DNA from 2 places in the Catenibacterium sp. AM22-6LB genome. Region 2 is predicted to be linked to the other one. Evidence: riboswitches for the same ligand, from Rfam matches in the RefSeq annotation. Region 2 holds a riboswitch; the other holds the start of a gene.
What was found. A riboswitch is a leader RNA that binds a small molecule or an ion and turns the genes downstream of it on or off. The one in region 2 is predicted to bind lysine.

Region 1: linked by a shared signal. The riboswitch ahead of DW269_RS07900 (ACT domain-containing protein) and the one ahead of DW269_RS05290 (transporter substrate-binding domain-containing protein) in region 2 are both predicted to bind lysine.

The regions. Positions count from the first base shown of each region.
Region 1 is NZ_QTUM01000032.1:777-17,104, forward strand. Features, by position in the region: gene DW269_RS07880 (ATP-binding protein) at 1-882, opposite strand, end outside; gene lysA (diaminopimelate decarboxylase) at 1,095-2,396, opposite strand; gene dapB (4-hydroxy-tetrahydrodipicolinate reductase) at 2,407-3,153, opposite strand; gene dapA (4-hydroxy-tetrahydrodipicolinate synthase) at 3,155-4,054, opposite strand; gene DW269_RS07900 (ACT domain-containing protein) at 4,056-4,514, opposite strand; lysine riboswitch at 4,587-4,756, opposite strand; gene DW269_RS07905 (hypothetical protein) at 4,772-5,185, opposite strand; gene DW269_RS07910 (VOC family protein) at 5,178-5,555, opposite strand; gene DW269_RS07925 (DUF4299 family protein) at 5,871-6,737, opposite strand; gene DW269_RS07930 (BRCT domain-containing protein) at 6,742-7,050, opposite strand; gene DW269_RS07935 (metallophosphoesterase) at 7,100-8,173, shown strand; gene DW269_RS07940 (transcription antiterminator) at 8,326-8,991, shown strand; gene DW269_RS07945 (hypothetical protein) at 9,470-9,673, opposite strand; gene DW269_RS07950 (ATP-binding protein) at 10,002-11,648, shown strand; gene mnmE (tRNA uridine-5-carboxymethylaminomethyl(34) synthesis GTPase MnmE) at 11,928-13,259, opposite strand; gene DW269_RS07960 (MATE family efflux transporter) at 13,262-14,593, opposite strand; gene DW269_RS07965 (R3H domain-containing nucleic acid-binding protein) at 14,656-15,255, opposite strand; gene DW269_RS07970 (YidC/Oxa1 family membrane protein insertase) at 15,261-16,142, opposite strand; gene rnpA (ribonuclease P protein component) at 16,145-16,328, opposite strand, start outside.
Region 2 is NZ_QTUM01000017.1:1,971-18,298, reverse strand. Features, by position in the region: gene DW269_RS05330 (RluA family pseudouridine synthase) at 1-445, shown strand, start outside; gene DW269_RS05325 (dCMP deaminase family protein) at 438-917, shown strand; gene DW269_RS05320 (ribonuclease HIII) at 943-1,860, opposite strand; gene DW269_RS05315 (CvpA family protein) at 1,966-2,754, shown strand; gene DW269_RS05310 (endonuclease MutS2) at 2,756-5,056, shown strand; gene uvrC (excinuclease ABC subunit UvrC) at 5,049-6,818, shown strand; gene DW269_RS05300 (M15 family metallopeptidase) at 6,874-8,025, shown strand; gene DW269_RS05295 (metallophosphoesterase) at 8,022-8,489, shown strand; lysine riboswitch at 8,557-8,723, shown strand; gene DW269_RS05290 (transporter substrate-binding domain-containing protein) at 8,785-9,597, shown strand; gene DW269_RS05285 (amino acid ABC transporter permease) at 9,606-10,334, shown strand; gene DW269_RS05280 (amino acid ABC transporter ATP-binding protein) at 10,346-11,083, shown strand; tRNA gene DW269_RS05275 (tRNA-Arg) at 11,208-11,284, opposite strand; gene DW269_RS05270 (CAP domain-containing protein) at 11,520-15,050, shown strand; tRNA gene DW269_RS05265 (tRNA-Arg) at 15,141-15,217, opposite strand; gene DW269_RS05260 (YbaN family protein) at 15,381-15,764, shown strand; gene DW269_RS05255 (nitrous oxide-stimulated promoter family protein) at 15,757-16,083, shown strand; gene DW269_RS05250 (ABC transporter ATP-binding protein/permease) at 16,080-16,328, shown strand, end outside.

The DNA.
Region 1 (16,328 bases), on a different contig from region 2:
CAAACTCACTTTAGGGTCAGTTGTATTAAAACATGGTAGCACTGTCTTTGAATCAATCAACTCATATAATAATTCTTCACTTCTTACATTATTCTTCTTACCTATCGCAGTTGTTATGCGATATTTTTTTGTATCTTTTGCGAGCTGAGCAGGAATTGAATGATACATAGCTGATAATCTACCAGAAGCATCAATCTTCTTAAAATCTTCTTCATACAGATTAATAATCTGTCTTTTGACCATATCTATTTCTGAAAAGTTTTTACCATTTACATAGGCTTCTACAGCTTGTGGCATTCCTCCAACAGCCATATATATTCTCAAATCTCTCATTAACTTACGATTTGTAGCCTGACCAATGGCCTTACCCATATTATATATATCTTTCAACAATCCATAATTACTACCTGTGGCAGTACAGAACTCTTCATAGTCCATTGGGTAAATCTGAATCTTCATCTCCTCAGAAGGAATAAGAATATCCTTTACATTCTTCTTAATTGATATCAAAGATCCTGTTTCTAGATAACTATATCTACCATCTGCAACAAGATGTTTAATTGCTTGTCTTGCTTTAGGAAATAACTGTACTTCATCAAAAATAATAAGAGACTCATGTTCATATAATGTTATTCCTGTTTCAGCCTGCAATCTTAGAAAAAATATATTTAGATTACCTATATCATCAAAACATTCAAGAATATTATTTGTTGTCTTTGAAAAGTCTATCAAAATATATGACTTGTACTCATTCTTCGCAAAATTTTCCGCAATAGTTGACTTACCGACACGTCTTGCTCCCTCTAATAGAACTGCATATCGATCTGAATAATTATGCTTCCATTCAAGTAGCTTATCATACGCTTTTCTCTTAAAAAACATAGAATACCTCCTCACTTTTTTAAATATATATAACTTTCTTCAATCTTATTATCTGTCAAAATGGTACTTTCTTCAATCTTTTATTTGCAAAAAATGTGACTTTCTTCAATCTTTTTTTAGCCCAAAATGGTACTTTCTTCAAACTTTCAGTAATTATATTATATATATTTATATGTAAAAAAAAGGGGATAGCATCAGCTATCTCCTCATCACTATTCTTCATCAAATAAAACTAAATCATCAAATGTCTGTCTTCTTACAACGATTCTTGATTCACCTTCATAAGTGAATACTACAGCTGGTTTAGGTAACTGGTTGTAGTTAGAAGACATAGAGTAGTTATATGCACCTGTAGAGAATACTGCAAAAATATCTCCTGGCATAATATTAGCTGTAACTGGTAGATCCTTAGTAATCATATCAGCACTTTCACAGATCTTACCTACAACTGTTACAGTCTTAGTCTTTGTTTCTCCTGCTTTATTTGCAACAATACCATCATATTTCGCATCATATAAAGGTGTACGGATATTATCAGACATACCACCATCAATAGAGACATAAGTACGTACATCAGGGATTTCTTTAATACATCCTACTGTATAAAGAGTAATACCTGCATTACCTACAACATAACGTCCTGGTTCAATCATAACAGCTGGACGTTCCCAACCATGACTATCATATTCATTATAAATAACTTTCATGATTTCTGATGTAATAGATTCAAAATCAAGTGGTTCATCCTGTTTAGTATAAGCAATACCATAACCACCACCGGCATTAATCTTACTTGTTACAACACCAAATGTATTATAGATTTCATTCACAAACTTCATGAATTGAAGCATTGCATTCACATAAGCGAATAAATCAAATACCTGAGAACCGATATGACAATGAATTCCTTCATATTCGATATTATCAGACTCTAAGATTTGCTGAATAGCTTTTAAATAGATACCATAATGAGAACTAAAGCCAAACTTAGTATCCTTATGACCAGTCATAATATAGTTATGACCACCAGCTTTAATACCAGGGACAATTCTTAAAGTTGCCTTTACTTTCTTACCTAGCTTCCCTGCAATCTTTTCACAGTTTTCAATTTCATAAAAGTTATCTACTACGAAATGAGTCACATCATGGCTTAATGCATATTCAATTTCTGAAGGAAGCTTATTGTTTCCATGGAAGTAGATCTTATCTGGATCAAATCCAGCACGTAATGCGATACTGATTTCTCCTGCAGATACGCAGTCAATTCCAATACCATATTCATTTGCAAGCTTATAGATAGCAAGACAGCTAAAAGACTTAGAAGCAAATAATGGAAGTGCCTTTTCATACTTATCCATGAACTTTGTCTTTAATTCATTCATCTGATGTCTAATATGACCTTCACTCATAACATAAAGTGGTGTGCCATACTGCTTTGCGAGATCAGATGCTTTAATACCGTCTATATATAAATCATTGCCTTTTATATCAGCAAACTGTGTCTGTAATACCATACCATTCCCCTTAATATAATGTTTTTAAATCAAATAAACCTTTGTCTTTATTCATTAATGCCTTTAATGCAGCAACAGCACCATTCGCAAATACTTCTTTAGAAAGAGCTGTATGCTTTACTTCTACGATTTCATCCTGTCCTGCAAACATTACTGTATGTTCACCAAAGATTGTCCCACCTCTTATAGATGAAATACCTACTTCATTTCTTTCTCTCTTACGATGAATAGAATGACGATCATAAGTAGGTTCTAATGAATCATCTAAAGCATTATTAATACCATCATATAACATCACTGCAGTACCTGATGGTGAATCAATCTTCTGATTATGATGTTTTTCCATGATTTCAATATCAAAATGATGTTCAAAGAATTCTTTCGCAAATTCACTCACCATCTTATTCATCATAGCCACACCATAAGAAGTGTTATAAGACTGGAAGAGGGCAATCTCATGAGATGCTTCTTCAATCTTCTTTAAGTCTTCTGCACTAAAGCCAGTAGTAGCGAATACAACTTTACACTTATTCTTTAATGCATAAGATAGAATACTATCTAGATTGGCAGGATGAGAGAAATCAATAATGGCATCAATATCATCCTGTACTTCATCTAATGACTTATATGCAGGTACTTCTGGCTGTACATCAAACACTGGAGATACAACAGCAGCTAATTCTAAATCTGAATCATTCATTACTGCATGGGCTACTTTCTTACCCATTAAACCATAACCATATACTAATACTTTCATCTTAATAACCCTTGCTTTCGAATTCTTTCATTGCATCAAATAATAACTTCTTATTTTCTTCTGTGGTTGGAATAAGAGGCTGACGAAGCATATCACTTTCAATAACACCCATATGCTTTAAAGCAGCCTTAGGCATGATTGGGTTAACATCAATAAATAAATATTTAGAAACATCATTTAAATCATAAGCCATCTTTCTAGCAAGTTCTAGATCACCCTTTAATGCAGCCTGGGCAAACATTTCTGTTTCTCTTGGATAAAGGTTAGATAATACTGAAATAACACCTTTACCTCCTGCTGCGATAAATGGAAGAATATTATCATCACATCCAGAATATAAATCAAAGTCCATATCCTTAGTACGTGTTAATACTTCCATTGCATATGCAATATCATCTGTTGCATCTTTCATAGCAACAATATTAGGAACCTTTGCAAGTTCTACTACTGTATCTACACTGATCTTCATACCAGTTCTACCTGGTACATTATACATAATAAGTGGTAAATCACTTGCAGCAGCAACAGCCTTATAATGTTCAATTAAACCTCTCTGAGAAGTCTTATTGTAGTAAGGTGTTACAACTAAGTTTGCGTCAGCACCTGCTTCAGCATTAAACTTAGCCTTTCTAATAGCTTGTGCAGTATAGTTAGAACCTGCACCTACAATAACCTTTACACCTGTACCCTTAGCCATTTCTACTGTAATCTTAGTGAGTTCAAATTCATCTTCAATATCAATAGTTGCAGGTTCACCAGTAGTTCCGTTGACAAGTAATGCTTTTACACCACCATCAATCATTCTCTGTACCTGTCTCTTATAACCTTCGTAATCAATACTTCCATCTTCAAACATTGGTAATACCAATGCAACACCTGTACCTTCAAAAATTGGTTCCATTTTATGCTAATTCCTCCTGAATCTTTTCTAATGCTTTCTTTAAATATTTCTTTTCTATAACATATGAAATAGATACTTCACTTGTTGTCACTTGAGCAAATGGGATCTGGTTATCACCTAGAACTTTGAATAACTTACTTGCAAAACCGACTTCATTTTCCATATGACCTTCTACAACAAGCTTACCTACATTCTTAGATGCAAATACACCAATACGGGGGTGATTCTTTTTAACTTCTTCAATAGCCTTGTTTAAAGCACTCTGTGCTTTTGCATCACATGTGAAATCAATACGCATTTCATCTTCTAGCATGACTGATGAGATCATATCGATGTTCACACCTTCACGACTAATTGTTTCAAACACATCAGCCACAAAAAGAGGATTCTTTTCAACATTCATTAACTTCACTTGAATAATGTCTTCTTCAATCTCTAATCTTGTAATCACACTGTTCATCTTCATCATCTCCATTTTTTAATAAAAAAATATTGCAATGGGGCCATTGCAATATAATTAGTAGTCTTCATTATATTCAATAGCGCACCACAAATATTTTGTGACAGTGAATAAGATCTTCTCTTATCCCCCAGATAACAGTTCATATACAGTTCCCTGTCTCTTCGGCATTTGCTCCCCCTTCATTATCTGGCTGTATCCATTAATAACGAATTCTTAACGCATGCACCTCTATTTGCCAACATAATAACATATTATCAATCATAAAAAAAGTGATTTTCTTCTAAATAGTGCATATATTCTTTGATCCAGGGACTATCTATTGCATATCGCTGAAGCATTAATACAACTTCCTGTCCTTGGTACATGAAGCGCATCTCTGATTCAGCCCCTTTCTTTTTCACTTTAAAATCTGTCACAAAACGATAATCAAAGAAGTAAACACCATCTAGAAACTTCAGATTATCATATTGCATAAAGGTAATTCCCTCACGTTCAAAGCTTAATACATAGAATTCTGTTTTCTTGCTTACTATATGACCTAACCACATTGTGAAAGCTGTCTTTTTCCAATCTACTTCATATTTCGTATGCGCAAAGGCTACATTATTATGAAATGAGATTCTTGATAAACGAATGTAATCTTGTAATAATTCTTCTCTCTTATTCATGGATTTCTAAAGGCAATTGATCAGGATCTTTAAAAAATGTCATTTTCTTGCCTGTAAATGTGTCGAAACGGATTGGTTCTGTTTCAATACCTAATGCATTTAATTCTTTGACTGTTTCTTCTACATCTTCTACCTTGAAAGCCAGATGTCTAAGTCCTGCTGTTTCAGGGAAAGGATGTAGTGGGGCATCTGGTTTAATAAATATTTCTAACTCCATATCTCCAAGTTGAAGATCTAACTTGATATCCTGTTTATCCTCTCTCTTATTTTCTCTAATAATATTAAATCCAAGCTTATTGACATAAAAGTCAATTGTTTGATCATAATCTTTTGTAATGATCGCAATATGATGTACTGTGTCTAATCTCATAACAACACCTCCTGTTACTATTATATCATTGACATCGTGAACTACCTCGACTTAATACTCCGTATTTGAAGTCAAGGCTTCTAGGATGCTTACGCATCCGTTTAAGAAGATTGATATTTAAGTCTCCACCTATTGCTAGGCAATCCTTATTCTTATAGGCGTGTCCACTTCGCCTCTACTGTATAGGATGTTTACATCCACAACGCTACTTTTACGCATGATATTTAATGCACCATTCACATCTGCCTGTTTTTAGATAAATGGAAACATAGTACTTTACTTTCTATTCTTCTAGGTACAATAACTTATATGTTTCTAATCCAGACTGTGTTCTAGTCTTTTCATGACCTCTAATGGGAGATTATTCACGAGTACAGTATTACCATCATAATAGTTGATGTAATCTGGTCCTAATGTAAATATACGTTCAAAAGGAATCGTACCCAATGATCTTTCTTCTGTTGTAGAATAAAGAGCTATTTCATAATAATCACATTCTAGCTTCTCACCTGTTTCAGGATTCTGATACCCTACAGGTACCCATGGTTTATTAGGGAGTAAAGTAGGGCAGTCTTCAGTTAATGCATAGATGCCTTTAATACCCTGATCTGTCTTAAAGAATTGTGGTTTTGCATAATAATAGTCATGACTTTGAAGTTCATGCATCCATGAAGAGAATAGATGTGGATTAAGAATAAACTGTTCTGCTTCATCCTTACCAATCACTAATGGCCACATAGTACTCATTAAAGTAAGTGAATCTGTTTCACCATTCACAATCTTTTCTGATACTTCTTTAATAATACGATGATTGAAAGCAAGAAGATCATCTTCCTGTGATAAGTACTCATCTATATCTTCTTCTATACCATCAATAGTAACGCTGCATTTCCAATAGTCAGTAATTCTTCTTAAGCAGTTAAAGAAAGAACGCATTTCATCTGTAGTAGTAGGATTGAGTAAGCGTAGGTTTAATTCATTCTTTTCTTCTTCATCCCATGAAATATGGAAACCTCTTCCGATAGAATTTGGATTATAGAAGATCATATTACCTTCCTGGTCATCACCCACCATTCTCATACCATCATTGATTCCAAAAGCTAATTCATCACCGACTATGACATCTAATGGAATAGTTTTTTTAAATAAACCCTTCTGTTTAATACATACATCAATAGACATCTTTCTATCCTCCTATGCATCTCATGAAGTCTTCTTCTGAGATAATCAAAATCTTTTCATCCTTCTCTCTTAAGTCTAAACCTTTTCTAATCTTAGTGCCATACTGACCATACTTCCATGTTTTACTTTTTTCTCCACCGACAATTAAATAATCAGTAGCACGTGTAGGGGCACTTAATACAGTACCTCCATGACTATAAATATAGTGAACTACATCACTTCTTCTCATAGAAGTAAATAAACCAGTGACCACAAACTTACCTGTCAAATCTATATCAAATATTTCATCAAAAGCGAAAGGGTAAATATTCATAACTATTCCTCAAAAAAAGATATACAATATATGTAGGAGGTTTTTCATAATGGTTAAAATCCTAAACATCGCATTATATATCATATTCATTCTTATACCAACATTGTATTTTATATGGCTATTAAAACATGAACACCTGATTTTTAAAACATTTGTGGTTGTCATGGCTATTCTTTCTACAATCGGTATATTACTTAAATTTAACTTTAAACCATATAATCATATCTTTACCATGTTCATACTAGTGTGTCAATTTCTCACTATGTATATTTATATTCTTTTTATATGTGTTTATCTGTATCGTTTCTCTTTTAAATTTGTGAAACGAAGACCATATCGTTTTGGGAATATCGTAGCGACTATGATTGCGATTACTCTTACAATCTCTGGTTTCCATTCTCATTATAATAAGAAAGAAGTCATCTACCATGTCACTGTTCCTAAGACATCTTCTGTATCACAATTAAAAATCTGTTTAGTCAGTGATCTACATCTTAGTTCTGGTACTTATATGAGACAGGTAAGAAAACTTGTAAAAACAGTGAATAATAAGCATTATGATCTTGTATGTTTTGCAGGAGATGTATTTGATGAAAATACACCCGATGCATTAATGAATCGTTCTTTACAAAAATTCAAGAATATGAAGAGTACTTATGGAACATACTGGATATCTGGTAATCATGAATATTATGGTAAACATACAGACTTTAATGTCTTTGAAAAATACAACATACACTTTCTAAAGAACACCTATGAAACTGTAGACAATACTTTTAATATTGTCGGCTTTACAGATAAGACATCTCGAGATCACTATGATATCAATCAAGTCATTAAAGGTATGAATACTTCTTTACCTACTATTACACTAGACCATAATCCTGAAAGATTTGATCAGCATACATATTTCACCGATCTTCAATTATCTGGTCATACACATAATGGTCAGATTTTCCCAGGTAATATTATTCTTCATTATTACTATCAGAATTCATATGGTTTATCCCATTATAAGAACCATTATCTTCTTGTATCTGGTGGTTATGGTTCATGGGGATTCCCTTTTAGACTAGGTACACAATGTGAATATGACACTATTTATCTCACCATGAGAAAATAGTTTTACAAGAAATACACCTTTTTGTACAAAGCATGTAAACGGATTCATAAATTCGCGGAAATTAACCTCTTTTGGTGTACAAATCTAAAAATAAAGATAGACAAACCGCTTTCTTTCCTATATGATAAGGGCACAAAGAGGTAGTGAAAAAAATGGTCATGGAATTAGAAGAAAAATTTAAATTACGCAAAGCAGAAATCTTTGCGACAATCAAGAAGTATGTGACTGAAGCAAAAATGGATATCTCAGATACAGTTATTGAAAACTTATCTATTCATCTTGCTTTATCAATTACAAGAGAATTATCTGGATCTTATATCGAAATGAGTTCATCTCAGATTGAACAATTAAAACAAGCCAACACTTATCAGATTTCACAGTTAATCATCTATGATTTATCTAAGAAATATGATGTAAAAATTTCTGAAGACGATATTTGTTATTGTGCGATGTATTTATCAAACATGACATTATTAGATTTAGACTTCTTTAGTGAATGCGATATTATTGATCAGGAAACTGAAAGCATTACTTTAGAAGCCGTACAGGAAATCAATAACCGTTTAGGATTAAATTTAAAGAAGAATGATGATTTCTATCAGGGATTATCAATGCATTTCTATCCTGCAATTCAGCGTTTAAAGAATGATGAACAGCTACAAGATAATGTATTAGCTGACAAGATTAAAACTGAAAATGAAACAGAATATAAATGTGCAATGATTTTAAATGATGTTGTAAAGGAACATTATCATAAATCATTTAATGAAGATGAATTGGCTTATATAGCATTACATTTCGGTACAGCATTAAGATAACATTAAAGGGAACCATATCAATAGTAGATGGACCTAGGAGATAGCGAAAGCTATCTCCTTTCTTTTTATGTAAATCCTCTTTTTCACACGATGAAACGTATTTTAAATTTAGTAGTATCTGTCGTGGCAAGTGTTTTAGTTTATTACATCTACAAATGGTTGGACAAAAAATTTAAACGATAACCAGCCTAGTGATAAGTACACTCTAAAGAACTATAAAAGGTAAGGAGTACCATTCCTTACCTTTTCGTTTTGATGTTAATTGCATTCCAATTTGCAATCAAATTATAGCATCTAGTATTTTAATATGCAAGTTGGTTTCAAAATTCAATTTTAGGTTCTTTGGAAATCAGCATCCCCATAAGAAATACTTTCGAAAAATAGCTGAATTCTAGACAAAAATTCATACTTTTATTTGATTTGTTCGAAGGTAGATACACCTTATCAGTACGGCTCCTACCGACATAAGTGTAGGGCGTTAAAGTATGGAAGAATATGAATCCTTCCTATATTCTGGACATGATTCTTTATTAGGATATCCATTCAATTTATATTGAATCCATTGATCAAAATCAGATAGTTTTAATTTTACAGCAATCAAATGCGCATTTCGTAATACATTAACAATATCACAATTTGGTGGAAGAATTTCTTTTTGTAAGTCTAAAACAATACCTGCCATATTATTCACTATCCTTTTCAACTTTATAAGAATCTTTGTCTTCTGCAATCATAAGAGTAGAGTGGTTATGCACCAAATTAGTATAATGCACATTATCCGATTCTTCTGCGGTAAATGATCCACCAGCATTAACATTACATCTCTATCTTCACTAAAATAAAGCATAACCTACATGCTTGTAAGCTAAGAAATCTGATGTTAAGCTTAGTTTGATGATCTAGTAGCAACATTTTTCTTAAACTTTGCGTTTATCTTTAGTTTATTTAAAGAAAATTCTTAATATCTTGAGTATATATTAGTGAACAGAAAATTAAGGCAGGTACTTTGAATGAGAATAAATGATCTAGTAGGTGAAACAACAGAATATGACAAGAAATTAAAGGTTGAGTTGAGAAAACCAAAAAGCTGGTGTAAGAGTATTAGTGCTTTTGCGAACACATTAGGTGGCGCTTTAATCTTTGGAGTATCTGATGAAAATGAAATCATAGGATTAGATAATCCAGTTAAAGATGCAGAAAAAATTAGTGAAATAATCAAAACTAAGTTAAATCCAATTCCTGAATTTAAAATGTCTTTTCGTAAAGTAGAAGATAATATTCTAATTATTTTAGAGGTATTTAAAGGTGATGAAACGCCTTATTACTATTATAATGATGGATCTTTAGAAGCTTATATACGAATTGGAAATGAGAGTGTTAAAGCCTCTCCTACGGAACTTCAAAGATTAGTATTACGAGGCCGTAATAAATCATATGATTCACACAAATCTATGTATAAAATAAGAGATTATTCTTTTTCAAAACTAAGAGAAAGATATAAGAAGTGGACAGGTTATAGTTTTGACGAAAAGAACTTAATATCATTTGGATTGGCTGATGAGGAAGGTTATCTTACTATAGCTGGTTCTTTAATTGTAGATGATAGCCCTGTACATCATTCAAGATTATTTTGTACAAGATGGAATGGTTTAAATAAAAGTAGTGGTGTTTTAGATGCACTAGATGAAGCAGAATATGAAGGTAGTGTTATTTCTTTAATAGAAAATGGTGAAGCTTTCATAAAAAGAAATGCGAAAATGATGTGGAGGAAAACAGCTAATTCCAGAGAAGAAATGCCAGATTATGTAGAACGTAGTTATCATGAAGCATTAGTAAATGCAATAGCACATAGAGATTATCTTATTTATGGCAGTGAAGTGCATATTGATATATATGATGATCGTATGGAAATATATTCTCCAGGTGGTATGCCAGATGGTTCTATTATTCAAGATAGAGATCCTTTGACAGTACCTTCTACTAGGAGAAATCCAGTACTTGCAGATATATTTAATAGATTAGGTTATATGGAACGAAAAGGAAGTGGATTTGCGAAAATAATAGATAACTATGCATTTCAAATTAATTATAAAGAAGACAAGAAACCATATTTTAGGTCTGATAGGTATCAATTTACTGTTATTATGCCAAATCTTAATTATAGTGATAAAAAGGAAGACAGTTTAAATGACCAAAATAGGACTGATGACACAATAAATGTTCAAAAAGGCGCTGATGACATAATAAATGACACAATAAATGTTCAAAAAGGCGCTGATGACATAATAAATGACACATTAAATGTTCAAAAAGGTGCTGATGACATAATAAATGACACAATAAATATTCAAAAAGATGCCGGTGACATAATAAATGATCAAGATGCCACCAATCACAAAATAAATACTCAAGATGGTACTGATAACATAATAAATCATCAAAGTGATGTGAAAGATGAGATAGAAATAACTATGGAAGAAATAAAAATACTAGAAATAATGAAAAATAAACCAGACATTACAATTAAACAATTAACAGTAATATTGTCAGGTATTAGTAATAGAACAATTACAAGAAATATTGTTATGTTAAAGAAAAAAGGACTTTTAGAAAGAGTTGGTTCAAGGAAAAAGGGTTATTGGAAGGTTAAACGTTAAATTAAAGGAGGAAAAAAAACTTGCTTCATTTGTACTTACCATAGACCTATGAGACAATCTAATTATACTCATTCCATTCATCTGCTTTAATAAACCTTTAATAAAAACAGCTGAATTCTTGACAAAAATTCATAATTTCATATAATTTATTCGAAGGTAGAAATACCTTATCAGTACGGCTCCTACCGCCACAAGTGTAGGGCGTTAAAGTATGGAAGGGAGAAAACCTTCCTTTTATTTTCAATAGAAAAATCCTCTAGGACATACCTAGAGGATTTTCTATTTCCCTATACAAAATCTCTTAAACAATTCATCAAGTAAATCTTCTTTAGCCTGTTCACCTAAAATCTCTTTTAAGTTCTCCCAGCTATCATATAAATCAGTCACAATCAAGTCTGTAGGAATACCATCCTCCATTGCCTGAATCGCAACATTTAATGACTGTGAAGCTTTCTCTAGTAACTGTACCTGTCTTTGATTCGCAAGTACCTGTGCCTGAGAATTAGTAATAGCACTAAAGTCAAACTCATCTTTAATATGTTGAATGAGTTCATCTATATGATTCTCTTTAGCACTAATATGAATACCTTCTGTATCAATCACACAGCCCTTATCAGACTTATTGATTAATACAATTCTATTTAATCCTTCAGTACGTTCTAATAGTTCCTTATCTTCTGCCTCTATTGGTCTAGAACCATCTAATACAACCAGTACTAAATCAGCCTGATCAATCAAAGATAAAGACTTCTTAACACCCATATGTTCAATCTTATCTTCTGTTTCTCTAATACCTGCTGTATCAATCATATTCAATACAATATCATTTAAACGAATAGAACCTTCTACTACATCTCTAGTCGTTCCTGCAATATCGGTTACGATGGCTTTATCTTCTTCTAATAATGCATTCAATAAACTAGACTTACCTACATTAGGTTTACCTACAATGACAGTAGAAATACCATCCTTTATTAAATGCATATTTTTAGAACGATCAAGAATATCATCCATCTTCTTTCTTAAAGATACAGAACCAGGTAACAGCTTTTCAGCTGTCAATTCTTCTATATCTTCATATTCTGGATAATCAATGTTTACTTCAATCTGAGTAATAATCTTAATCAGGTCTTCTTTTAAGTCTTTAATGAAGTTTGTGATATTCCCCTGTATTCCTTTTAATGCTAGTTTAGCTGCCTGATCATTATTAGCTGTAATTAAATCACTAATCGCTTCTGCCTGGGATAAATCAATACGTCCATTTAAGAATGCACGCTTAGAGAATTCTCCATGCTCGGCCATTCTAGCCCCTTTCTTTAAACATAAAGAAAGAACTTTATTCGTAATAAAGACACCACCATGACAGTTAATTTCTACCATTTCTTCACCAGTAAATGTATGTTGTCCACGATAGATAGAAATAAGTACTTCATCTACTTTCTCTTCACCATCTACAATATAGCCATAAGAAATAGTCTGAGACTTCTTATTTAGATTACCTGTAAAGAAGCTTTGAACAAAATCAATACATCCTTTACCCGATATACGAATAATAGAAATAGCGGCTTCTAATCGAGATGTCGCAATAGCACAAATAATATCATCATTCATCGTCATACCTCCTTAAGTGTTCTTTTCTTATACTTATAGAACCAAATAAAATTAACCAGACCTTTAATAATACCTGAGAAAGAAATAACCCACCAGATACCATTCAAATGGAATGTATTTAATATTAATAAAATAGCTGGAATACGTCCTAAAGTGAATATAATGCTGGTGATAGAAGGAGGAATTGTTTCTCCTAATCCACTAAAGGCTCCAGAAATCATTAATTCTAGAATCATAAATGTTTCAGATAGACCTACAATACGTAGATAGTTTTCTCCAATTTGAGTTACCATTAAATCATCAGTAAAGAAGCCATAAATCACATGAGGGAAGAAGACCATCAAGCTTGTACATACAATACCCCATAGTATAGAGAATACCAGCATTGTACGATATCCTTTTTCTACACGATCATACTTACCAGCTCCATAGTTCTGACTAATAAACGCATTAATAGATGTCTGGAATCCAGTTGCCATACACCAAGAAATATTTTCTACTTGTGTACCTACCTTCTGTGCTGCAACAGCTGCATCTCCAAACTCAGCTACAAAAGCAGCCACTACCATTGAACATACAGAAAATAACATGCTCTGTAATCCTAATGGAAAACCAATTCTAAGTATATTCTTATAATAAAACTTTGAATAAACCTTCTTCAATGAAATATGTTTAAGTAATGTATTCTTCTTAAAGTTATGTCTCATAAATAATAGGAATACAGAAACTTGAGCTAATACTGTCGCAAGTGCTGCACCTACAACACCTAGATCACATACAAAGATAAAGAATGGGTCTAGGATAATATTTAACAACAAACCAACACTATTACACTGAAATGGTGTCTGACTATCACCTGAGGCATTTAGAATACCAGTCATAATAATATTTAAGAAGTTAAAAATGATCAAACCACATGTAATACGTAAATAGTTAATAGCTTGATGAATAGTACCTTGTGATGATAAACCAAATAAACCAATAAAAAAGCCTGAGAATACAACAGTACAGAAAGAGAACAATAGTGCGAATATAATCCCTAACTGAATCGCAGATGAAGCATAATCTGTAGCTGCTTCTTGTTTACCTGCTCCTAATGAATGTCCTGTTTTAACTTGTCCACCCTGTGTCGCAATCATTGCGAGTCCCTGCGATAACCAGCTAAACATACCTGCTACACCAACTGCTGCAATAGAGGAAGCACCAAGCTTTCCAATCCAAAGCATATCAATCAGTGCATAAGCCATTTCTAGAAATGATGTACCAATAATAGGTAGTGTTAATTTTATAAGAAGAGGGACAATACGTCCTTCTAATAAATTCAATTTTTTCATGCGCATCTCCCTTCCTATCCATTCTATCAAAAGAATGAAAAAAAAAGAAGGCAGAGCCTTCTTTAATCAACATAATAAATTTCTAAGTAACGGTTTTTACCTTCACCGTGTGACTGTGTTGCAAGATGTGGCATTTCCGCAATCACCTGATGAATGACTTTTCTTTCATCAGCTGGTAGAGGATCTAACTTCATATTGATCTTAGAATGTTGTACTTTCTTACCAAAACGTTTAGCCATTGCAGCAACCTTCTGGTATCTCTGTTCCTTATAACCATTGATATCTACAGAGATTTCAATACGCTGTTTGAACTGAGTATTCACAGCACTCTTAGTAATGAAGTTTAATGCTCTTAAAATAACACCATTCTTACCAATCACAACTGAGTTATTACTTGTTTCTACATTACAGTAGATACGATCATCCTGTTTGAAGACAGTAGTCTGTGTTTCGAAACCTAAAGAACTTAATGTTCTTTCTACGAACTGACCTACATATTCTTCAACCATAGATTCACACCATCCAGCAATAACAACTTTCTTACTGAATAATCCCTTATGAACTTCAACAACTTCATAATGGAATTCTTCTGGTGTAATACCTAAATCCTGACAAGCACGATTTAATGCTTCTTCTTCTGTTTTAGCTTCATAAGTATTCATAATGATTACCTAATTACATTAGTGTCTTTCTGATTTTCTTGCTTTTCAATATACTGAATCTGAATAAATACTGTTCTAACTACAGTAATTAAGTTAGTTGTAATCCAATAGAATGACATAGCTGTTGGCATGATTAAACCAAAGTAGATGATCATTAATGTCATTACGATATTCATAGTCTTCATCTGGTTCTGCTGAGCAGAAGGTTTATACTTCTTGTTTCTCTTCAACATTAAGTTGTTGATTTCAATAGCGAAGAACTGAGATAAAGCCATAACTAAAATAACAGCAATATAAATGAATTTACCACTAGTAATCTGAGATAAAGGTGTTAAACCTAAATTCATACCAAATGCCTGTGATGTATACAAGATCTGGATTCTCTGAACAGCACCATACATTGCGAACATGATAGGTAATGTTAAGAAAGTCCATAATGAACCAAACATAGAAACGTTATTTTTCTTATATAAGTTCATAATTTCATTCTGCATACGCATCTGACTAGTCTGATCATTCTTACCACGATACTTGTTCTGGATTCTTTCCATTTCTGGCTGAAGCATCTGCATCTTCTGTGTAGAAATAGTAGACTTGATCATAACTGGTAAGATAATCAAGTTGATAAGAATAGTCATTAAGATGACACCCCATAAGACATTACCTGTCCATGAAGTGATTAATAGGATTCCCTTTGCGATAGGAATTGTAAGAATAAAATCAAAAAATCCTGCTTTTAGTGACCATGGTGTTGATTCAGTGATAGCACGGCTTGCTAATAAATGACCGTTCTTGTCAACATTACTTGTACACCCTGTAAAAATGAACACTAAAGCAATCACCGCAAAGATCTTTAAGTACTTCTTTGTACGAGGATCTAATACCATTTTTACTTCTCCATTCTTTTTTTCATTTTTAAATATAGATTTTGAAGAGATTTCTTGTTCTGTTCAAAATCATTCTGAGAATAGGGTTTTCTAACAATCAGAATGTAATCATTATGGTCTTCTTTTGTGAACAATTCATGAACCATCATTCTCACTTGTCTCTTAGTCTTGTTTCTGGCAACGGCA
Region 2 (16,328 bases):
ACAATTAGAAGAACATTCAGTTGTACGTCGTTATGTAGCACTCGTTCATGGTGTTATTAATCATAACGTAGGTCGTATTGAAGCACCTATTGGACGTGATAGCAAAGATCGTAAGAAGATGGCTGTCACTAGTAAGAATGCCAAAGATGCAATCACTAACTTTAAAGTATTAGAGCGTTATGATGATATGACACTTATTGAATGTCGTCTAGAAACAGGTAGAACACATCAGATCCGTGTTCATATGCAATATATTGGTCATCCAGTTTATGGAGATCCTCAATATGGCTTTAGAAATGATGATAACACACATGGACAGTATCTACATGCTAAAGTATTAGGTTTTGTTCATCCTAGAACCAATGAACATATGTATTTTGAAGCACCTTTACCTGATTTCTTTGAAGAAAAGATCAAAGAACTAGGAGGAGAATACAATGGATAAGCAGATCATTACATGGGATCAGTATTTCATGGGAGTAGCTAAACTCTCTGCTTATCGTTCTAAAGATCCTAATACGCAGGTTGGCGCTTGTATAGTAAACAGTGATAATCGTATAGTAGGGGTAGGATACAATGGTCTTCCAAGAGGATGTGAAGATGATAAGTTTCCTTGGACTGTAAGAGAAGGGGCTTTGTATGATACCAAGTATCCTTATGTTGTACATGCCGAATTAAACGCAATACTTAACTGTACTCAGAAGCTGCAGGGTTGTCGTATCTATGTTTCTTTATTCCCATGTCATGAATGTACTAAAGCAATCATTCAGAGTGGTATTAAAGAAATTGTCTATGAAGATGAAAAATACAAAGGAACAGAAAGTGATAGAGCAGCTAAACGTATGTTAGATGTGGCTGGTGTTTCTTATCGTAAAGTTCCTGCATTTGAAATAGAAATAAAAAAAGAGAATCAATAATGATTCTCTAGATGAAGAAGAAGGCCTATAGGCCTTCTTTTAATTTCTTTAATGCTCCCTTAACTCTCTTCATATTAGTGAAATTCAACTTACATACTTTAGTAAGAATCTTATCACCATACTTGTGCGCAAGTTTAACAGCCACGATTTCGGCATTAGTGCCAGCCCCTCTAGCAAGGTTCATCTTTAAACTCTTTGTCATACTAGCAAAATATTGTAGATATGCATAACGAGAAATGATTTCTGCAGCTAATACTGCTAAATACTGTTCATCAGCATTGGTTTCAAAAATCATATCTTTTACGACAATAACTTCACTCTTTAAATAATTATAATAAGTCTTAGGTGAAACGAATTGATCAATAACTTTAAATTCAACACTCTTCTTCACTTTCTGAAGAACATTCACAACAGCCTGATTAAAAAGACGTGCACGAATGTTTGCCTGGTTGATTCCACTATCAATCATCTTATTATAATGTGAGTTATCTAGTACTAGTAGTGATGAAATGAGATGTCCTTTTAATAGTTTAGCGTAATTGATAATTTCCTGATTAGACAAATCATCAATATTATCAATATGCAGGTTTTTAATAATCTCAAGTGCTTCATCATCGGCATAGCATGCAACGACACAAAGCGGCCCAAGAAAATCAGCAGATCCTGTTTCTGCAGCACCAATATGTGGATGCATACATAAGTGATCTGAATTCTTTTCCTGCTCAATCTTTTTTGCTAAACTTCTAGACCAATGCTTTGCTTCATGCACCGCATTCTGTCCTAAAAAGCTTGCTTCATAATTCGATGTCACTTCGATGTCACAGCCAATAGCATGAGCTTTTAAAAGAAGGTTCTCGCTTTCGAATGGAACCATCTGACTGTCATAAAACTTCTTCATCTTGTTTAAAATGTTTTCATTAATCAAAAATTTAATTGGCTCCACTATATTCACCTCACATGTTTTATTTTATCATAAATTTCATTTTTTTGACAGTATAAATTTCATTTGTTATAATTAAGAACCGACAACGTCAAGGAGGTAAGTGTTATGAGTTTTCTTGATTTGATTCTTATCGCTTTTTTGTTATATATGTTTTTTAGTGGATATTCCAAAGGTTTTTTCTCTACATTATATGATTTAGTAAGCTTTATAATCATGATGCTTTTTATTTATTTTAATGTAGAAACTATTTCTTCTATTATCCAGATTTATAAGCCTGTAAATGATCCTTTATCACAATTAGGTGGTTCAGTTATAAATATGTTGATAGTCTTTATTATTATGTTTGTTGTTCTAGAAGTGATCCGCAGACTCATAGGCGTTCTTATTAAACCTTTAGTCAATCAATTGACTGATCATTTTGCACTCACTGCTTTTGTCAATCATTTATTAGGTGCGTTGATTCACGCATTAAAGGGTGTATTTATCTCCTTTATGGTTATGATAATGGTTATTATTCCCTTCTTTGGACCTGATATCTTAACTAATTCTAAAATTGGACATTTAATCATAGAAGATGTACCAATTATCTCACAAAAAGCAATCAATGAAGCAAGTGCTTATGGAAGCTTATTAAAAGGACAGCATACACTTCAACTAGAAGATCAAGATATACTAAAGAAGATGATTATCGCGAATAATCATGCTTATGATCATGGAATATTAAATGAGCATGATGCAACACAGTTTGTCTATACACAATTAGGCCCTGCTTTAATGAATCAGCAGGTCATTATACCTCATGAAGAAAAACTTCAATTTATCTCTTTATTAAATAAAACACCTTATACAGAAACAGAAAAGAATACAATATTAAATAATATAGGAAGTGAATAAAATGTTAGATAGTTATAAAGTATTAGAATTTCCAAGAATTCTAAATAGTATTGCTGGCAGCTGCCGTACAGAGATTGCGAAAAAGAAAGTATTACAATTAGAAATGTATGATAATCTGGCTGATTTAAATGAAGAACAGAATCGTTTAGAAGAAGCCATGACTATTCATCGTATTATGGGCACTTTACCTCTTGCACCACTTCATGATATCAGTGCATATCTTGCAAAAGCGAAGATGGATGGTATTTTAGCACCTGAAGAGCTTATGGCTATTGATCATATGTTAGAAAATATCTTTCAGGTAACTTCTTACTTTAATGCTTATGAAGGAGAAATTATTCTCTTAAGAGACTTAGTAGAAGGCTTAGAAGGGGATAATGGGTTACATATAGAAATCAATAGATGCATTATGCCCGATAGCTCTATCAGTGATCATGCCAGTGAAACACTTTATCGTATTAGAAAAAGCATGCATGCATTAGAAGGACGTATTCGTCATTCTATGGAAGGGTATTTAAAGAGTGAAAAGAATTCATTAAGTATGGATACTCTCTCTAGCAAAAATGACCGTTTAGTTCTTGCAGTTAAAGCACCTCATAAAAATGAAATCAAAGGTTTAGTACATGCTACAAGTGCTTCTGGTCAGACATTCTTTATTGAACCAGAAAGTGTTGTTGTTATGAACAATGAACTTAATGAATTAAAGAGTCAGGAACAGACTGAAATCAATAAAATCTTACAGAGCCTTACAAGACGTGTTAAGTATAACTATACAAGATTCTATTTTGATCAGGAGCTCATGTCTGAACTAGATTTTATTTTTGCGAAAGCACGTTTTGGATGTGATTATGATTGCATTAAACCTGATATCAATGAATCAGGTGTTCTCTCTTTAAAACAGGCTAGACACCCACTTATTGATCAAGAAAGAATTGTACCTAATGATATTATTATTGATGGTAAGATGTTGATGATTACTGGTTCTAATACTGGTGGTAAAACTGTTGCTTTAAAGACTGCAGGATTACTTTCATTAATGGCAATTAGTGGTTTAGCCGTGCCAGCTATTTCAGCTTCTATTCCATTCTTTGATGCAGTCTATACCGATATTGGTGATGAACAATCTATTGAGCAGTCTCTTTCAACATATTCATCACATATGAAGAAGCTTATTTATATCTTAGAACATGCAACATGTCGTTCTTTAATTCTTATTGATGAAATTGGGTCTGGTACAGATCCACAAGAAGGGGCATGTCTAGGAGAAGCTATTCTGGATACTTTATTAAGACGTGACTGCCGTATTATTGCATCTACTCACTATGGTGAACTTAAGAACTATGGGCAGTCAAGAGATGATATTACTCTGGCATCTGTTGGATTTGATGTAGAAACAATGCGTCCTACATATAGATTAAAGCTTCATTCTATTGGTTCATCTTACGCCTTTGAGATTGCTGCTTCTTTAGGTCTTGATCATGAGATTATTGATCAAGCTTTACATAATAAAGAAGAACGTATGAGTGAAGCAGAAAAGTTAACTGAAAAACTGACTAAACAGAGTGCTGAATTAGATGAAAAAGAAGAAAGAATCAATACATTACTTGCAGACAATGAAAAGCTTCATAATCGTTATGAACATCAGCTATCCGTTGCCACAAAACAGAAAGATCGTATTGTCGAAGAGGCACAGCAGGAAGCTAATAAGATGCTTGAAGAGGCTAAGAAGACAATTGATGAATTGACTAAAGATATTATGAATCAAGGTGCTTTAAAGCCTCATCAGGTCACTGCAGCGAAACATGCATTAGATCAGCAGAAATATGAAAAGAAAGAAGTTGTCAAGGTACAGGATCATGTCTTTAAAAAAGGTGATCATGTTAAACTTGATAAAATGAATAGAGAAGGGGATGTCCTAGAAGTTAAGAAGCATGAATTGCTTGTTGATTTAGGTGGTCTCCAGGCTCGTGTTAAGGATACTGATGTAACATTCATGCATAGTGCCTCTAAGCCTCAGAAGGTTAAAAAAGCAGGCACAAGACAGCATATGAAGAAGACTGGACATTATGAAGTCAATGTCATTGGTATGCGTTATGAAGAAGCGATGAATATTGTAGAAAAGTTCTTAGATGACGCTTTATTACTAGGTTATCCTTCAGTACGTATTGTGCATGGTATGGGTAAAGGCATTTTACGTAATGGTATAAGAAAGAAGCTAGACCATTTATCATATGTCAAGGAATATCGTGATGGTGGGCCAAATGAGGGTGGTTTAGGTGTAACGGTAGTTAGCTTTGAATAAGAATCTAGACTATATTAAAAAGAAGCTTTCTCTGCTTCCTATGTCTCCTGGCTGTTACTTAATGAAGAATACAGACGGAAAAGTTATTTATGTAGGAAAGGCGCGAAAACTTAAAAATCGCGTCTCTTCTTATTTTACAGGAGCACATAACTATAAAACCACAAAATTAGTCGATCATATATGGGACTTCGACTATATTGTGACAGGCAGTGAAAAGGAAGCATTATTACTAGAAATTAACCTTATTAAAGACTATACACCTGAATACAACATCATGTTCATGGATAATACCTATTATCCTTATATTGAACTCACTGATGAAACCCATCCAAGACTTAAAATAGTAAGAAAAACTAAAAATAAAAAAAATAAGTACTTTGGTCCTTATCCCGATGCCACTGCTGCTAGAAATACTTTTAAATTATTAAATAAGCTTTACCCATTAAGAAAGTGCAATCATGTACCAGATAAACCATGCTTATATTATTCTTTACATCAATGTCTAGGTCCATGTATTAATGAAGTTGACAAGAGCCAATATGATGAAATTAGAAAAGAACTGATTTCTTTTATACATGGTAATACCAAATCTAAAATAGATGAACTCACTGAAAAGATGATGACAGCTAGTGAAAATCTTCAATTTGAACTTGCGAAAGAATATCGTGATCTCATTCGTTCTATAGAATATGTCACAGCAAAACAGAATGTCCAATTTGGAGACTATAAAGATAGAGATATTTTAGGTTATTTTATTGATAAAGGCTACATTAGTATTCAGCTCTTCTTTATGCGTGAAGGTAAACTTCTCTATCATGATTTTAATTTAGAACCAGTAGGAGAAGATTTTGAAGAAGATTTGATTCGTTTTTTAGTCACTTATTATCAAACACATCCAGAACCTTATGAACTGCTTATTCCTCAGGATGTTGATCTAGAACTATTAACTGAAATATTATCCTGTCATGTTCTTCAGCCACAACGAGGAGATAAGAAATCCTTAGTAGAAATGGCTAATAAAAATGCGAAAGAAGCATTAGAAAAGAAATTCTTGTTAAAAGAGAAGACAGATGAAAAAACAATTCTTCCTATTATTGAATTAGGCCAAAAACTAGGTATTGATACACCACATACAATTGAATTATACGATAACTCTAATATTCAGGGTGCTTATGCAGTCGCTGGTATGGTTGTATATAAAGACGGTGTACCATCTAAAAAAGATTATCGTAAATATAAGATCAAGACAGTAGAAGGTCCAGATGATTATGCAAGTATGAAGGAAGTTATCTATAGACGTTATTATCGCTTACTTATGGAACAAAAAGAAATGGCTGATCTCATAATTGTCGATGGTGGACTAGGACAGATCAAAGTTGCCAAAGAAGTGATAGACAGCTTAAATCTCTCTGTACATATATGTGGTTTATCCAAGGATGATAAACATTCTACCGCAATGTTGCTAGATGAAGATGGAAACCAGGTTCCTATTGATACAAAGAGTCCTTTATTCTTTTTATTAACGCGTATGCAGGATGAAGTGCATCGCTATGCTATATCATTCCACCGTCAGGTACGCTCTAAATCCTTATTTAGTTCTATATTAGATGAAGTAGAAGGAATAGGGGAAGCACGCAAGAAGAAGCTTCTTAATCATTTTAAGAGTGTTAAAAAGATGAAGGAAGCATCACTGGAAGAACTAGAAGCAGTCATTCCCAAGAATACTGCAGCAAAGCTCTATGAAGTACTACATAAAGAATAATCTATACACTCTTCATGATATACTATATAATTGACACTAGAGAGCAGGTGATTTAATGGAAAATAAGCGCAAGTATCTGTTTATTACAGTCATTGCATTATTTATCGTTTCATTCTATACAATTAATCTCCGATTTGATCCATTCTATCGTGTCAATGGCATCAACAACGATAATAGAATGATCATCGAAAAGTATTTAAGTAAAGAAGAACAGAAATATCTTGTAGAAAACAGAATTCCTCTTTACCATTTTATGAAATATATCAAATATGATGATTTCTATCTTCCATATTATCAATATTATGAACTACTAGAAAAAACAGGGCGTTACTCTACAAATAAATCTATCCTACAAACAGGCAATGAATTAGCAACTAAACTCACTGGCATCTATAAAGGTGCATCTTATGATCAAGCAAAGAAACTTGTAGAACATGATTTAGAAGCAGGATATTTATATAATCAGAACTTTGATTTTGATAAACTACAAATATATTATAAAATGAGACCTCTTTATGAAGATTATAGTTATGTAGACGATACAGAATACTATATTGAATTATTAAAGAATCGTGGACTAACAGATAAAATGATTCTTTCATTTTTCAAACAGGCATGTGCTAATTACTCTCGTTATGGTTTAACAACACTTATGACTCAGGCAAATAATCCTGATATGTTCTTGATTCCTGATCCTTCAGCTCTTTTAACTACCTTAAGTGATCAAACTTATATAGGTGCTTATGTTCCTCATAACCTTGTCTTAATGTCAGATATTCATCGTTTAAAATATGCCATGTATTTAAATAATGACGCTTATGACGCGTTAAAGAAGATGATTGATGCCATGCCTGATGAGATTGCGAATGACTTTTATGTTAAAGAAGCTTATACAAGCTTTACTGACTTACAGTATTCAAATCCTAACCTTGCAGGTAAAGATGAAAGACAATTAGGTCATACAGTTTCTATTGCATCTAAATCCATTGCCTATCAGGAGTTTGAAACATCTGCCCTGTCCCAATGGCTTGAAGCACATTCATATGAATATGGTTTTATATTACGTTATCCAAAACGTATGGCATCTTCTACAAATCATGTGTATGATGCACATTATTATCGTTATGTGGGTAAGAAGAATGCGAATAAGATTTATAAAGAAAATAGTTGTATTGAAGAATATAATCAGAAGGAGGCGGCTGAATGAAAAAAATTGTAATTATGTCAGATAACCATGGTGACATGAATATCTTAACAGATATTAAAGTTTTAGAAGATGATGCAGATTACTATATCCATTGTGGTGATAGTGAATCATATCAATTATGCGATTTAGATGAATTTGTTGCTGTGAAAGGAAACAATGACTGGAGTCTTGATCTTCCACAAACTGCAAGATTAGATATTGAAGGAAGACATCTTCTGATTACTCATGGGCAGTTCTTTGGTTATTTTGATCGTGAAAAGAAAATGCTGGACTTTTTAAAGAAATATAATGGAGATGTTTTAATCTCAGGACATACACATATGCCTCTTGTAAAAGAAGAAAATGGTTTATGGCTTATTAATCCTGGCTCTACTTCCTGGCCACGTGGTGGCAGCAAAAGATCTTATGCAGTGATGACTATTGATGGTACAAATGTAGATGTTAGAATTAAAACATTGGAATAATGATACAATTTATTAAATAGGATTGACTTTTTATATCTTCCTATTATAATGGGCATGTAAAGTCAAATATAAAGATAGAGGAAGCGATGCATCAGAGTAGTATGAGGAGTCGGCAGACTAAGAATCATATGAAAGGTAATCATCGCCGAAAGAAGATAAGTGGCAGCTTATAGTCTTGGGGATTCAGGAAATACCTGTCTCACTCCTTCATGATGAAGAGGCGTTATCTAATCGTTAAAAGCTATGCGATAACGTATGGCTTTTTTTCTATTTTTATATAGAAAGGGGAATAATTATGAAAAAGACTTTAATTACGCTTGCTACAGCAGCGCTTGTATTATCAGGATGTGGATCATCTACTAAGGATGACAACACTTTTACAGTAGGGATGGAAGCAGCTTACCAGCCATTTAACTGGCAGACTTCTAAGAAAACAGATACTGCAGTTAAATTAGATGGTGGTGCAGGTTATGCAGATGGTTATGATGTTGTCGTTGCCAGCAAAATTGCTAAAAAATTAGGAAAGAAACTTGTAGTAAAGAAGATTGCATGGGATGGTTTACAGCCAGCTGTGGAATCTGGTGAAATTGATGCAATTATCGCAGGTATGACTGCTGATAAGAAACGTGAAAAGGGATTAGATTTCACTACACCTTATTACCAGAGTGAAATGGTTATGATTGTAAGAAAGAACAGTCCAATGACTTCATTCAATGATATCCAGCAGTTCTCAGGATATAAGGTAACAGGTCAGAAGAATACTAACTATGATACAATCATTGATCAGATTAACGGTGTAAAACATCAGACACCTAAATCAACTTATCCAGAATTAGTTGTAGCTTTACAGCAGGGTGATACAGATGGTATTACTGCTGAATTACCAGTTGCAAATGGTATCGTACAGGCTAACCCAGATTTATCAATCGTTAAGTTTGCAGATGGCCATAACTTTAATGTAGATACTGCAGTATCAATTGGATTAAAGAATAATACACGTAAGACTGCTGAATTCAAGAAGATTCAGAAGGCTTTAGATTCTATTTCACAAGAAGAAAGATTAAAAATCATGGAAGATGCTGTTAAGAGAGCACCTACTGAAAAATAGGAGATAAAATGAAAATAGATTTTCAATATGCATGGAGTCAGTTAATTAATAACTGGCCTCTATTCTGGTATGGTATTAAGATGACAATCGCTTTTGCGGTTGTTGGTACATTAGCTGGTTTAATTATTGGTTTAATTATTGGTGCCATTCGTTGTGTACCATTAGATCCACTAGATAAACCAGTAACAAGATTCTTTAAACGTTTAGGACGTTTTATTACAGGCTTTTATGTATGGGTATTCCGTGGAACACCTATGATGGTTCAGGCCGTATTCCTTTATTACTTATTCAAACCAGTATTACATTGGAATAACTTTACAGCTGGTATGGTAATTATTTCAGTGAATACAGCTGCCTATATGGCTGAAATTATTCGTAGTGGGATTCAATCTATTGATCCTGGACAGATGGAAGCAGCTAAGTCTTTAGGTATGACAAATACTCAGACTATGATTTCTATCATCTTCCCACAGGCTATTAAGAATACATTCCCATCACTTGGTAACCAGTTTATTGTTAATATTAAGGATAGCTGTATGTTAAATGCGATTTCAGTTGTTGAATTATTCTTCCAGGCACAATCAGTGGCTGGTACAAACATGAGATATATCGAAGTGTATCTTGTTGTTGCAATTCTTTACTTAATTCTTACAACTGTAGCTACATTTGTACTTAACTATGTTGAAAAGAAAATCAATAAGACAAACACAGTTACTATCAAGGATAACTGTGCTTAAGGAGGAAAGAAATGAATACAGTAATTGAAATTAAACATTTAGAAAAACATTTTGGTGACCTCCGTGTTCTTAACGATATTAATTTCACTATTGAGCGTGGTAAGGTAGTTACTATTATTGGTTCAAGTGGTTCTGGGAAAAGTACATTACTAAGATGTATCAACCTTCTTGAAGTACCTGATGCAGGTGAAATTCTATTTAATGGACAAAATATCCTTAAAGGTGATTTAGATGCTTCTACATATCGTAGTAAAGTAGGCATGGTATTCCAGAACTTTAACTTATTTAGTAATAAAACAGTTTTAGAAAACTGTATGATTGGACAAATCAAAGTATTAAAGAAATCTAAAGAAGAAGCTCGCGTTGAAGCAATGAAACAGCTAAAAGCTGTTGGTATGGATAAATTTGCAGATGCTTCTAGTACAAAGCTTTCTGGTGGACAGAAACAGCGTGTTGCGATTGCAAGAGCTTTATGTATGAAACCAGAAGTACTTCTATTTGATGAACCTACAAGTGCCTTAGATCCTGAAATGGTAGGGGATGTATTAGATGTTATGAAGGAACTTGCGAAAGAAGGTTTAACAATGGCTGTTGTGACTCATGAAATGCAGTTTGCAAGAGAAGTCAGCGATGTAGTATGTTTCATGGATAAGGGTGTTATTGCAGAAATGGGAACACCTGAAGAAGTATTTGAACATCCTAAAACAGAACGTGCTAAACAGTTCTTATCACGTTATTCTAATAGATAAAATATTGACTCAAGAGATAGCATAAAAGCTGTCTCTTTTTCTTATATAAAAAAACTGGTAATGACGGTTCTTTACCAGTTATATGCAAAATAAAAACCTCGGATAAACCGAGGTAATTAACAGATGGCGTCCACGAGGGGATTCGAACCCATGACCGCACGCTTAGAAGGCGTGTGCTCTATCCAGCTGAGCTACGTAGACATTTGTTTTTCGACTGCTCGTATATAATAGCATATAGATCATTTTAATGCAATAAGAAAATGAAAAAAATGATTAAATACCTATCTTAAGCTTTTCTCACACTTTAAATAATAAACAAACTGTGTATATATTATAATATTCATATAACATTTTGAGTATTTTTAAATTGTATTATAATATATATTGAAATGATAAATTGTTAGCGCTATCATATATACATATGGGAGGAATCAAAATGAATAAGAAACAGAAACTCGTTTCTACTACATTATCTACAGTAACAGCATTATCATCTGTAGGTGCTATCTCTAGTTTGCCTAATACCGTTATTAAGAATGTTCAGGCATTAAATGAAAATACAGTAGAAACAACTCAACAGGTACAACCAACAGTTAGAACAGATTTAGAAAAGGAAGTAGAAGATAAGAACTCTACTGTTATTTCTACTGGAGCTGCATTACAGGGAGCAGAGAATCAGAAGAACAGTTCAGAGGAAGCATTTAACAATGCGAAAACCAACAAGAAAGAAAATGATGAAAAGCTTACTACTTCACAAAATCAGGTTGATCAGACTCTTGCGAAAGAAGTAAAAGATAGAGCTCAGATCGTTTTACAGCTACAGGAAACTTTATCATCACAGAAACAGCAAAAAGAAGCTTTAGATAAAGCTGTAGAAGAAAAGCAGAATCAATTAAAGAATGAGCAGGACAAATACAACAAAGCGCAAACTGATTATAATGATTTAGCTGAGAAGAATAAGGATGCCTTAGATAAGTTAAATCAGGCTGAAGAGGATAAGGCTCAATATGAAAAAGACCTTGCCAGCTTAAATGATCAGTTGACTACTTTAAATAAGGACATTGAAACAGTTACCACAAAACTTAATGAAGAAACAAAAGCATTAGAAGACAACAAAGCTACTCTTAGTCAGTTAACTACAGAAAAACAAAAACTAGAATCACAGTTAAAAACTTCTAATGATAAGCTTAATTCTTTAAAAGATGCACTTAATAAACAGCCAACAACTGAAGAAGTGACTCAGTTGCAGAAAGAAATTGATACTCTTGAAACGGATATCGATACTAAGACAACTCAGTTATCTACTTTAGACCAGGAAATTAATAGCTTAACTACTTCAATTGAAGCACAAACTGCAACTGTTAATGAAACAACAAAGAAAAAGGATGATTTAACTAAACAGTATGATGCTTTAACTACACAGGTTAATGAAGCAAAAACAAATCTAGATACTGCAAAGACTAACTACGATGCAGCTAAAAAAGCAGTAGATGACCTCAACAACAATGTTGATACACCAAAACTTGCAAGTTTAAAGTCTGAACTCTATCAATTACAGAAGCAGCAGTCTGCCTTACAAACACAAGTGGATGCGACTACAAGTCAATTAAAAGCAGCTGAAACTGAATTAGCCAATGCTTATACAAAATATGATAACAACGTTGTCAACTTCTATAAAGAAGTCTACAACAATACTGGTAATTTAGATGCTTATTATGCTTATACTGAATTAGAAAAGTATGATGGTAAAAAAGTAGGTTCAGCCACTATTTATGATAGTAAGAATTATGATAAGACAATGGCATCATTATCTGATTTAAAGGAAGCCCTTAATTATATTAAGATGTGTAATCAGATTAGAGCATATGAAGGTTCCGATCCACTTAAAGTCTCTTATTACCTTCTGGCTGTATCCGCAATCCAGAACGAATTTACATCTGTAAAATGGGGACATTCAGAAATATATCCATTCGCTGAAAATATATATGGAAGTTCAAGAGATTACAACTCTACAGACTTCTTAGATCAAAACGGCAATTTGGATGTAGATTATTTAGATCGACTTGGAAGAGATCAAAACTTAGATGCATTCAGTATACAAAGACAAAATCCATTTTATGGTTGGTGGACTGAAGAAAAAATTTTATATGAACAGACACACAACGCAGATAAAGCTGGACATTACTTCAACATTATAAATCAAAATTATACTCTGACTGGATTCAGCCATAATAATCAACTACATAATAGTGGTTATTACACTTGGGGACAAGTATTTTCAGGAAGCCTCGTTGCAAATAAATTGGATGGTAGTGGTCAAGTAAGAATCACAGGTCAAAGTGTAGATGAATTTGAAAATACATTAAATGCCTGGATCTTAAAGAAGGCAAATGGTGTTCGAATTGAACAGAATAATGTTGATAATGCAAAAGCTGAAGTTGAAAAGGCGACAAATGCGCTTAATGATAACAAGCAGAATATCAGCACAAAACAGACTGAAATCAGTAATTATAAGGATAATGTAAAGACACAATTTAAAGCTGCAGAAACGACTTATAACAACGCTAAGAGCACATATGATAATCTAGTCAATCAGCAGTCTTCAGTAAAAGCTGAATTAGATACTACTTCTACTCAACTTAACGCACAAAAAGACGCTTTAACTAAACTAGAAGATCAGTTAAAAGCTAATAAAAATGAGAAAGATACTTTATCTAGGCAGATCACTGATGAAAAGGCATTATTAGCTCAAAAGAAAGAAGAACTTGCGAATACCACTAAAGATAAAGCTGAACTAGAACAGGCTCTTAAAGATGCGAATGCTGATGTTAATCGTATTACTTCTTTAATTGATGAAAATGATAAGAGAATCAATGCTCTTGAGTCAGAAATCAACACTAACCAGCAGAATATCAATACATATAGTGCTGAGTTAAATACTTTGAACTCTGAAGTTACTAGTAAAGAAACTGAAAAGAACGCTTTATCTGCCAATATTGATATGTTAAATACTGCGATTGAAGCATACAATAAACAGTTAGAAGAATGCAACAAGGCAAAAGATGCATTAAATGCTGCTAAAAACAATCTTGATAATGTTCAAGCTGAATATGATCAGGCTGTTAAAGGCCAAAAAGCTCAAGCTGATGCCGTAGCTGATACTACTAAGAAGCTAGATGATGCAAATGAAAGTCTTACAAAAGCACAAAGAGCCACTGCTGATTGGGAAGGTATTAAAGCAGGTACTATTGATCATTATGCACCTTATCATGATGAAGTATTAGATAACTTAAGTGATACTGTATTAGTTTATGTAAGTGCGAAAGATGCTGCTGGTTCAATTGAAACTAAACTTGCTGATGCGCAGAAGGACTATGATGAAAAGACAAAGAATTATGAGAATGCTTTAAGTGCCTATAATGCAGCTCTTAACGAATATAATGACGCTAAGGCTGATTTAGATGCATTTGATGCAAAATATGGTATTGTCACAAAAGATACAATTACTTTACTAAGTGAAATGACTTATACTGGTAAACAAATTAAACCGGAGATTGTAGTCAAAGATAGTAAAGGTAATGTTGTTGATCCAAGTGAATATACAATCACTTATGGTGATAATACAGAAGTAGGGGAAGGTAGTGTTACTATTAAGTTAAGTGACGAGTATTATGTTGGTACTATCACTAAAACATTTAAGATTGTCTTAGCCTCTACTGATAAAGATGACAATACTACTCCACCTGCAGATAAGAAAGACGATGTCACAACTACTCCTTCTGATAAGAAAGATAACGTTACTGTTACTCCATCACAGAAGAATGATACAACAGCTACAGTAAAGTCTGATAAGACATCTACTACTGTAAAAACAGGTGATTCATCACCAATTGTAATCTTTAGTCTTTTATCAATGCTTTCTATGTTCTTCTATACATTACTAAGAAGAAAAGAAAATAAAAACTAATATGAAAGGTACCCAGGCGTAATAGCGCTTGGGTACCTTTTTACTTAAATATAAAATAAAAACCTCAGATCAACCGAGGTAATTTTTAGATGGCGTCCACGAGGGGATTCGAACCCATGACCGCACGCTTAGAAGGCGTGTGCTCTATCCAGCTGAGCTACGTAGACATTTGTATTTCGACTGCTCATGTATAATACCATGACTTTTTTTATAATGCAAGCACTTTTTTTATAAATATATGTGTTGACTTTATTAAATCACTTCACATATAATGATCATTAGTTTGATAACACTAACTATTATTAGCTGAGACTAAGTAAGGAGATGACTATGAAAATTATTTGGATACTACTAGGATTTATATCTTTGATACTTGGTACTTTAGGAATTGTACTTCCTATTTTACCTACTGTTCCTTTTTATATGGCAACTGTATTCTGTTTTGCGAAAAGTTCAGATAAGCTTCACCACTGGTTTACGCACACAAACCTTTATAAAAAGCACTTAGATAGTTTTATACAAAACAGATCTATGACATTAATGACTAAATGTAAGATCCTGGGTATGGTTACAGCTATTATGTTAATAGGGTTCATCTGTATGAAAAATGTACCTGTAGGAAGAATATGTATTACGATTGTCTGGATTTTCCATATTCTTTATTTCTTTTTCCGAATCAAGACGATAAAGAAAGAAGTGATAATCAATGAATAAAGTAGAAAAAAAGAGAGTCAAAGAACAGGAAACGATTGAAAAGATGGTTCATATCTATTGTAAAAAGAATCATCATACAAAAGAGTTATGTTCTGAATGTAAGGAATTAGTGAATTATGCAACAACACGTAGTCAAAGATGTCCTTTTATGGCAGAAAAGACATTCTGTGCGCATTGCAAGGTGCATTGTTATAAGTCTGAGATGAGAAAAAGAATCAAACAGGTCATGCGTTATAGTGGTCCTAGAATGATCATCTATGCTCCTAAAACAGCTTTATGGCATATGCTATGTACTATAAAAGAAAGGATATTAAAATGATTAAAACAAGATTGATACAATTGTTGTCGCATTCTAAAAAATATATTGTTTATACAGTATTCTGGCAATGGATTTCATTACTCGCACAGATCACTGCTGTATTTACTATTGCAGACTTATTGGGTTATGTATTGAATAATACGCTTACTATAACTCATCTTAAATCTACATTTTTATTATTACTAGGAATCATAGTGATTCGCTATACATGTGAACGTATGAGTGCTCGTACATCATACCTAGCA